2 linked regions of the Candidatus Microthrix parvicella Bio17-1 genome follow. The protein of the gene in region 1 interacts with the protein of each later gene in a pairwise test. Links are inferred from orthologs where the notes say so. Each region holds a gene or a part of one and is shown on either strand. Other genes may lie near its edges.

What was found. Proteins that work in one complex are often made in the same cells at the same time.
Region 2: the proteins of MPARV_RS0106570 (region 1) and rlmB interact in binary tests that used the Escherichia coli proteins (3 or more experiments, as listed by UniProt). The link is inferred for Candidatus Microthrix parvicella Bio17-1 from one-to-one orthologs.

Annotation. Positions count from the first base shown.
Region 1 is NZ_AMPG01000001.1:1,341,258-1,346,407, forward strand. The notes cover bases 862-3,731. They hold MPARV_RS0106570 (NAD(P)H-hydrate epimerase), read right to left. Parts: upstream 3,083-3,731; coding sequence 1,640-3,082; downstream 862-1,639. Other genes in these bases: alr (alanine racemase), read right to left, coding at 862-1,643; MPARV_RS0106575 (holo-ACP synthase), read right to left, coding at 3,139-3,687; MPARV_RS0106580 (SIS domain-containing protein), read right to left, coding at 3,702-3,731. Outside these bases: tRNA (adenosine(37)-N6)-threonylcarbamoyltransferase complex ATPase subunit type 1 TsaE, read right to left, coding at 1-451; more of alr, read right to left, coding at 456-861; more of MPARV_RS0106580, read right to left, coding at 3,732-5,150. UniProt on the Escherichia coli protein: Bifunctional enzyme that catalyzes the epimerization of the S- and R-forms of NAD(P)HX and the dehydration of the S-form of NAD(P)HX at the expense of ADP, which is converted to AMP.
Region 2 is NZ_AMPG01000003.1:439,202-443,144, reverse strand. The notes cover bases 1-2,803. They hold rlmB (23S rRNA (guanosine(2251)-2'-O)-methyltransferase RlmB), read right to left. Parts: upstream 1,889-2,803; coding sequence 1,112-1,888; downstream 1-1,111. Other genes in these bases: ispF (2-C-methyl-D-erythritol 2,4-cyclodiphosphate synthase), read right to left, coding at 2,194-2,803; MPARV_RS0115385 (LytR C-terminal domain-containing protein), read right to left, coding at 414-998; MPARV_RS0115390 (glycerate kinase family protein), read right to left, coding at 1-385. In the rest of the region: more of ispF, read right to left, coding at 2,804-3,495; MPARV_RS0115370 (Crp/Fnr family transcriptional regulator), read left to right, coding at 3,610-3,943. UniProt on the Escherichia coli protein: Specifically methylates the ribose of guanosine 2251 in 23S rRNA.

The DNA of each region.
Region 1 (5,150 bases):
CCAACTCCAGCTTTACGATCAGCCGCGTGCACGGCAGCAACGGTTCGATCATCTCGCCCCATTCGATCAAGGTGAGCGCATCGCCATCGAGCATCTCGTCCAGACCAAGCGCCTCGGCCTCATCCAACGATCCCAGGCGGTAGACATCCAGGTGATTTACCACCAGAGCCTGAGTTTGGTCTGATCCCAACCGCACCCCGTGATAATGAGATGCGATGGTGAACGTGGGACTGGTCACCGGCTCCGACACCCCCAGCGCCCGAACCAAACCTTGAGTAAACGTGGTTTTGCCGGCACCGAGGTCGCCGGTGAGCACCACCACGTCGCCCGCCTCAACCCAGCCGGCCAGCGCCGCCGCCACCGCCTGCGTTCCTCCGGCCGACCTGGTGGACAGACGGTGGCGAGATCGGGTCAACCGTTCGTCCTCCGCTGCGGAGTGTCGTGCTGCCACGAGCTCAGGCTAGTGCTGCGTCTTCGAAGGTTCCGAGGTGATGGCGGGGAAGCCGGGCTCCCAGCCGGGTGACGATCTCATAGTTGATCGTGTCGAGAATGCGTGCCCACTCCCCTGGCCCAACCGCTGCGTCACCGCCATGGCTCTCGGCCCGGCCGACCTCGCCCCTGCGCGGCTGGGAGCCAAGGAACACCACCTCGTCACCGACCTCGACCGCTGGGCCGTCGGTGCAGTCCAGCACCAACTGATCCATGGTGACCACACCCACGATGGGGCGACGAAAGCCACCGACCAGCGCCTCACCACCGGCGAGCCCCAGATTGCGTGGCACACCGTCGCCGTAGCCGACCGGCACTGTGGCCAGGGTGCTGGGACGTCCGGTCACGAACCGGTGTCCGTAGTTCACCCCCTGATCGGCCGGGACCCGTTTCACAAAGCTGACGGCGCTGACCATCCGCAAGGCTGGGCGCAGCCGTCGGACCGCATCGTGGTGCTCCAATTGCGGGGATGGTTCCAACCCATACAGCGAGATCCCGCAGCGGACCAGATCGAAGCGGGCATCGGGGCGCGTGATGGCGCCCGCCGAGTTGGCCGCGTGAATCAGGTGCGGCCCGGCCGAGACGGCGTCCAAGGCAGCCAACGCAGCGCGGAATCGGACCAACTGGCGATCCGTGGTCGGATCATCAGGCGCGTCGGCGCAGGCAAAGTGGGTGGCGACGGCAACGGGGTCCACCCCGTCGAGCGTCAACGCCCGCGCGTGGAGATCCACCAGGTCTTCAGGCTCGACCCCAACACGGCGCATGCCGGTGTCCACCATCAAGTGCACTCTGGTGGCCGATGCTGCACCGCAGTGAGCGGCGGCTACAGCCTCCATCTCGCTCGGTGACGTGACCATCAGCTCCAACCGGTACGCAACGGCATCCCGGATCGAATCTGCGGGCTGCGGACCAAGCACCAGGATGGGAGCCGAGATGCCGGCGGTACGCAGTTCGATGCCCTCCTCGACGGTGGCGACGCCCAGCATGACCGCACCCCCGGCCACGGCAGCCCGCGCGACCGGCACCGCTCCATGGCCGTACCCATTTGCCTTCACGACGGCGCACAACCCTGCTCGACCCGCCAACCCGGCCAACACGGTCGCATTTTGAGCGATCGCTGCCAGGTCAACCTCGAGGCGGCTCTGACGCGTCATCGGACCAGGTCGTCCAGGGCCGCACCCACGAGCTTGGGCAGGTCGCCCGCTCGAAACCCGGTCGCCGGACCGCCCATCGCCGCCGTGCCATGGACGTGCGCGGCCACGGCCACCGTGGTCAACGCGTCGCCCTCCCCCAGCGCCAACGCCGCTCCGATGACCCCGGCCAGTACGTCACCGGTGCCGGCGGTGGCCAGGCGCTGGTCGCCGGCACTACTCAGGCGCACCCGACCATCCGGTGCGGCGACCACGGTGGTGGGACCCTTCAGCAACGCGATCGCCCCGGACCGTTCGGCCAGCCTGGCCGCCGCTGCCAACCTGTCGTCCCCGGGCGCCTCGCCCATCAGTGCCTCATATTCACCGTCGTGTGGGGTGAGCACGGTGGTGGCACGTCGATGTGCGCATGCATCGAGCAGCCGGGCTCCACCCGCGCCCAATGCATCAGCGTCCAACACCACCGCAGCGTCGCTCAGCGCCAGCAACCGAACAACTCCGTCGAGTACGTGCGTCCCGCAGCCCAGACCGTTGCCGATCACCAACGCCCCCACCCGCTGCTCGTCGGCGACCGTGTGCGGCCAGCCATCAACACCACCGGTGGCCGCCAACGAACGCACCACCGTCTCCACAGGAAGCGGTGCGCCGGGCAGGTGACCGCCCGCCACATCCCGACCATCGTCGGTGCTGGAACGCGACCCCACAGTCGGTGGGGCGCTGACCAACACGTACCCCGCCCCCGCCCGACCCGCCGCTTCCGCCGTCAGCGCAGCAGCCCCCGTCATTCCCGGAGCGCCGCCGATGATCCACACCGCGCTCATCCACTTGTGGGCGTCAGCCGCCCGGCGGGGCCAGCATCGGCCCACGTCCCCGTTGGTGATCAACGCCCGTGTCAGGTGATCACCCGTGCCAACCTCAGCCTCGACGCTCAGGCCGATGTCCGCCACCTCGACCCGGCCGCAGAACTCCGGCCCGTGGCCCAACAACAGGCCGCTCTTCAGCGCAGCGAAGGTGATGGTCGCCGTTGCGCGCCACGGTGCGCCGCAAAAACCGCCGGTTCGGCCATCGAGGCCGGACGGGATGTCCACTGCCAGCACCGGAACATCGCCCGGCAGGTCCGGGGGCGCGTAGGGCCGACTGAGGCCGGTGCCGAATGCTGCATCGATCACCAGATCAAGTGCCGCATCGGCTGGGATCGAATCGGCGTGGTCACCGATGCTGACCCTTACCCCGCGGCGACGCAGCAGCTCGGCGGCCACCCGCCCGTCAGCGCCGTTGTTGCCCGGCCCTGCGACCACGTGCGCCCGCCGCCCGTACCCACCGCCAAGCAATCCCAGCGCCGAGCGGGCCACAGCGCCCCCGGCCCGCTGCACCAGATCGCCCATCCGCTCAGACGCCGCCGCGTCGACGGCGGCCATCTCGTCGGGGGTGAGTACCGGTTCCACTCCCAGAGTTTGCCACTCCACCCCGGACCGTCAGGGGAAGTGGCGCAATCGATGGCTCAGCCGGCGGCGCTCACGGCGATCACGATGGTTTGGGCCACCGTGGCAGTGTGGGTGGCCGAGACCAACCATCCGCCGATGCCCGCTGCATCGGCCAGTGGAGCCGCAGCTCCGCCGACCCGGAGCTCCGGAGCTCCCGTTGGGCCCCGCACCAGCTCTACATCATGGAATCCCACCGGGCCGATGCCACATCCCAACGCTTTGGCCACCGCCTCCTTTGCCGCAAAGCAAATGCCCAGGTGCCCGATCTCATCCCCGCCGGTTGCAGCATCGACCAACTCGGTCGAGGTGAAACACCGCTCTCGCATCGCGGGGGTCCGCTTGAGCACGGCGTCCAACCGGGGCACATCCACCGAGTCGATCCCCACCGCCACCGCGTTGGACGGCCTGGCTGCCGATGGCCCTTCCCCGTCCGGCAGCCCTCCGCTGAACCGCACATCGGCGGCCAGGTGAAGCCCCGCTTGAGCCTCGGTTGGGTCTGCGACGTCCGCGAAGTTGGGGCGCTCCGGCATCGGACCGTTGGAGGCCAACCAGTGGATCGGGCTCATGGAACCGCGCCCGGCTAGCCCGACGCCGGGGCGCTGCGCCAACGCTCGGCCAGCTCCAGCACCGGCAAGGCCAGGAGGTCGATCACGCGTTGCTCGCCCAGGAGGTCGTCTCGGAAGTGCTCCTCGGTCTCGGTGACCGCGTCGCTCAGCCCCTGATAGCGACGGCGATAGCCCTGCAACACGCTGCGAGCGGTGGAGAATGCCAGCCGATCGGCCAGCTCGACGTGCAACAGCACCAGGCCGGTGGTGATGCCGTCCTTCAGTTGGGGAATGATGATGACGGTTCGCCCATCGGTGCGACCGCGAGTCACCAGCAACTCCTGTTCGCGGGCCACCAGGTGCTTGGTGCCCCGCAAGCGGGGGTCACGTTCCAGGCGGGAGGTCAGTGCAGCGGCGACCCCGCCCTTGTCCAGCACGGTGGCGGTGGGGGCATCGCTGTCGCCGTCGGTCACGTCGTATCGCACAAAACCACGTACATCGAGCACCGCAGGCGACAGGTCGGCCAGCGTTCGCAGGGTGCGGTAGCTGATGCGGTCCCGGTTGGCCCCGGCAGCGAAGAGTTCCTTCACCAGCGGGATCTCCAGCACGGACTCGTCGCTGCGGCTGATGCCGACGGTGACGGTCTTGGCCTGATGCTTGATGGCGTCGATCGGGCGGGTCAGCTCGTCGATGGCGTCGTTCAACGCTGCCGTCAGGTCGTCGACCACCACCGCCGGGGTGCCGATCCTGCCTTGCTCCACCTGGTAGGCGTCCAGCGGCGACGTGCCCAGCGCAAAACGAAATGCCGTTGCAACGCGATGAGCGGTTGAGGCCTCGAGGTGACCGTTCAGCTCACCGGCCCGGAGCGCCGAGAACCAGGTGGCGGCGCTTTGGGCCAGTTCGTCGTTCAGCCGGGTTAACAGCTCACCGGCGTCTGCGCCCTCGGCCAACGCCCCCTCGACCACTACCCGTGCCTCCCGCAAAATGCCCGCCTGTGCATCGATCGCCAGCGCCGCCTCATACCCAAACAGGTGACCGGCCATCGCCGACAGGATGAACGCGAGGCGAGGGTGCGTCTCTGGCACCGAGATCAGGTGCATCGCAGCGGGAAACTCGCTGGCGCCCTCGGTTGCGATGACGATGGGGGCGGCCTCGTGGGCCCGGAAGATGGCTACTTCCTTGCCCACATCGGCAGCGGTGGAGCCCACCAATCCGGCAGCGCAGATCAGGATCAGCGGCTCCGACGATAGGTCGATGTGCTTCTTGTCCTCGGTGGCATCACATGCCATCGACTTGTAACACAGCTCCGACAACTTGATGCGCAGTTCGCGGGCCGAGATGATGTTGGGCCCGTTGCCCACCAACGCCCAATAGCGCCGAGACACGGCGAAGCGCTGGGCGGCCTCGGCGCATTGGGGACGGACCCCGAGGGTGGCCTCCAAGACGACGGGCATCTGCGCCAGCGCAGCCAACACCTGCTGTTC
Region 2 (3,943 bases), on another replicon or contig:
ATCCCCCCATCCCGATCGTGATCGACCGCGCCCCCGCATCCAGCGCAGCCCCGATCAACTCGCCCACACCCGTGGTGTCGGCCGACAGCGGATCGTTTGCCTCCGCACCACCTGCGATCTCCAAACCGGCGGCCTCGGCCATTTCCAACACGGCCCGACGGCGGACAAACCGCCACTTGGCCTCAACGGGGTCTCCCAGCGGCCCGGTGACCGTCGTGGTGCGGTTGGGGCCACCCAGCACGTGAAGGAATCCTTCGCCGCCATCACTCATGGGCACGCGCACCGCATCCCAACCCCGACGCTCGACCGCAACCGCCATCGCATCGGCCGCCTGGGCTGCGCTCAACGAGCCGCGGAACTTGTCCGGGGCGAGGACCACGCGCACCAGGTCAGGCTCAGCCGGGCATTTCGACTCAGCCGGCCACCGTGGTTGCGGCCCCGCCTGCGCCGGCACCCGGGTTGTCGGGCGTGAACCCGTCGCCGAGCACCACGATCACCTGTGCGTTCTTCCCTTCATCCTCGATCGCCACTTCCGGGGGACGGGGCTCGACCGTGGTGGCGGGCAGACCGATGACCTTGGCCACCGCCTTGGCATCCGCCTCAAACTTGCCTTCGTAGAACACCTTCGTCGGTTGATTCTTGTCACCGTCGAGCGCCGCCACCTTGGCGTAACCGGCACCCTTCAGCTTTTCGGTGATCGTCCCGGCTGCACCCGGCACCCCGGAGGCATTGGCCACCGTGACCTGCAGGTCTGCGGCTGGAACGGCGGTGGTCGGAGCCGCCGCCGTCGTTGTGGTCGCCGCCTTCTGGCCACCTCCAGCGGCCGCAGTGGTGGTTGTCGCCGAATGCAGGTCGGGCGATGCGGTCACCTGCCCGGTTCCGGGGTTCTTCCAGATCAGCAGCGCGCCGATGATCACCGCGACCGCCACCAAGGTGATGCCCCGGGCAGCATTGGCCTGCGGGGGTCGGGGGGATCGTGATCGTGTTGGTTCGGTCATGGTGTGGTTCCGCAGTCGACCCGAAAAGAACTCTCCGGGTTATTCCGCACACGTTGGTGAGACGGATCGTTGATCAGGACAGTAGCGGCCCTCGCGACCCAAGTTGGTGACCCTTACCCGCCGGCGGTGGAGCCACCCTCCGCGATGGATCGACGTCGGGTGATCTCGTAGACGGCGACCGCCACGGCAGCCCCCACATTCAACGAGTCGAGGCTGCCCCGCAATGGGAGCGACACCACCTCATCGCAGCGACGGGCCACCAGCCTGGAGAGCCCCTTGCCCTCGGCACCGGCAACCAGACAAATCGGCTGGGTGGCGACGGTGAGGTCGTAGATCGAGGTGGGCCCCGCGCCGTCCAGGCCCACCACCCACACTCCCGAAGATCGCAACGACTCGAGCGCGGCGGGCAGGCCACCGACCAACGCCATCGGCAAATGTTCGATGGCACCGGCAGCGGTCTTTGATACCGAAGCGGTGACATGCGCCGCCCGGTGGCGGGGCAGAATCACGCCGTCCACACCTGCGCACTCTGCGGTGCGCAACATCGCGCCCAGGTTGCGCGGGTCGGTCACCGAATCCAACGCCAACAAAAACGGGGTACCGGCGCCGATGCCGGTGGCGCCCCCACGGCCACCCAAGGCCAGCAACTCCTCCAACTCCAACGGTTTCAGCTCGGCAGCCAGGGCCACCACGCCCTGGCTCGACTCGGTGAAGCTGCGCCGATCGAGCGCCTTGCGCCCGAGTTCGGTCACGGTCACCCGCTGTTCCCGAGCGAGCTGTCGGATGTCGTCGATGACCGGCGCCGGATCGAGGTCCTCCGCCAGGAGCACCTCGCGAACCTTCCGGGTACCGGCCAGCAGCAGTTCGCGGACCGCCTGGCGACCCTCCACCTGATCGCCGCCCAGTCCATAACGGGAACCCGCCGAACTGGTGCGACCCCGACGGTCGCTCGGGCCTCCCGGGCCCGCTGATCCTCTCGGCCCGGCCGGCGCCCGACCAGGCGCAGCGCGCCGAGAGGACGGTGCGGCACCGCGGGGCGCCTTACCTCGAGCACCTTTGCCGCGTGAATCCTGACCACCGCGTTCCGGCGGTCCCGAGCCGCGGCCCGACGTCCGGCCGCGCGCTCCGGCACCACCCTTTGGTACGCCCTTCCCGCGGGGCCGGCCGCCGCTGTTGCCCTTGTATCCGCCCCTACTCATCGGCGCGCAACCAGTGCACTCGCCAGGGCCACGATCGCCTCGCCGGAGCCCAACGCCCCGACACCTTCCGCCCGGCGCCCCTTCACCGATACCGGGGCACCCACCACCTCGCTCAGCCGAGCCACCATCTCGTCCCGGTGTGGCGCCAGCTTGGGTCGCTCAGCAATCACCGAACAGTCGACATTGACCGCACTCCAACCTGCATCGGCCAGCTTGCCCACCACCTCGGCCAGCAACACCATCGAGTCTGCATTCGCGTGACTTGGGTCGGTGTCGGGGAAGTGCGAGCCCAGGTCCCCCAACCCGACTGCGCCCAAGAGCGCTTCGGCGACGGCATGGGCAACCGGGTCGCCATCGCTGTGGGCCACCAGGCCGGGCGTGTCGGGGATCCTCACTCCGCCCAGCACGCAGTGGCGATCGGGATCGTCGGAGAACCGGTGGATGTCAAAACCATTGCCCACCCGCAGATCGGGCACCGGTGTGCGTTCTTCATCGGCCATGACACCATCCTCGCCGGTGTGGTCCCCGCTGCGTTCATTGGGGTCGGTCCGGCGCCGTTCGGCGAGCTGCGCCTTGGCCACCCACAGGTCCGAAGGATCGGTCACCTTGAGGTTGGTCGGATCGCCGTCCACGACAACCACCCGGTGTCCGGCCGCCTCGATCAACGAAGCGTCGTCGGTGGCCTCCGGCGACGAGGCATGCACGCTGCGCAACAGGTTGGCCTGGAATCCCTGAGGTGTTTGGACGGCCACCAACCCGGCACGGTCAACGGGGGCCCCGTCGATCGATCGCAGCGTGTCGGTGACCGCCACGCCCGGCAAGGCGCCGGCGGCCCCGTCCGGCCTTGACACCGCATCGATCACCCGACGCACCAGTTGCATGTCGGCCAACGGCCGGGCTCCGTCGTGCACCAGGATCACCTCAGCGGAGGCGGGCAAGGCGGCGAGGCCGGCCCGAACCGACTCGGACCGTGTCGCTCCCCCGGCCACCACCCGGTCTACATCGGGAAGCGGTGGAAGGTCGGCGAGCCGCTCGGCCGGCACCACCACCACCACACCATTGCTCAGCTGGGCCACCGAGTCGACGGCCCAGGCCAGCAGCGGCCGACCCATCAGCTCGGCAAACTGTTTGGCTCCGCCAAAGCGACGGCCCGAGCCGGCCGCCACCACAATCGACCACACTTCAGGTGACCGCACTTCAGGTGGCTCCGCCTCGGGCGGCGCCACGCCGGGGGTCGAAACCCCTGTGCCCCCACCCTGTGGGCCATGTGCGTCGCTGCCCTTCAGGTCCGGCCTCACGTCGCGGCTCGACCGCGAACAGTTGGGTGCATTGGCCCACGGTACCGCCCCCCAAAAATTGCCTGCCCTTCAACACCGGTGTGACCATCGGCATCCCAGGGTTAGGATACCGAGGTGGAACGTTCCAAGCTTTCCGAAGTCACCCTGTTTGCGGCACTGACCGACGCCGAGCTCGATCGGGTGATCGAGGCCTCATCAGATCTCGACCTGGTACGCGGCGACGTGTTGTTCAAGGAGGACGAGGCAGCAGACGCACTGTTCGTTGTTGAGTCCGGCCGGGTTGCCATCGGCAACCGCTCCATCGACGGCCGCGAGTCGATGGTCGCCCTCATGGAGTCCGGCGACCTGTTTGGCGAAATGAGCCTGTTCGACGGCACCGGCCGCTCCGCCGACGCCCGTGCGCTCGAACCCTCGATGGTGCTCTCAGTTCCCTTTCAACCGCTGCGGG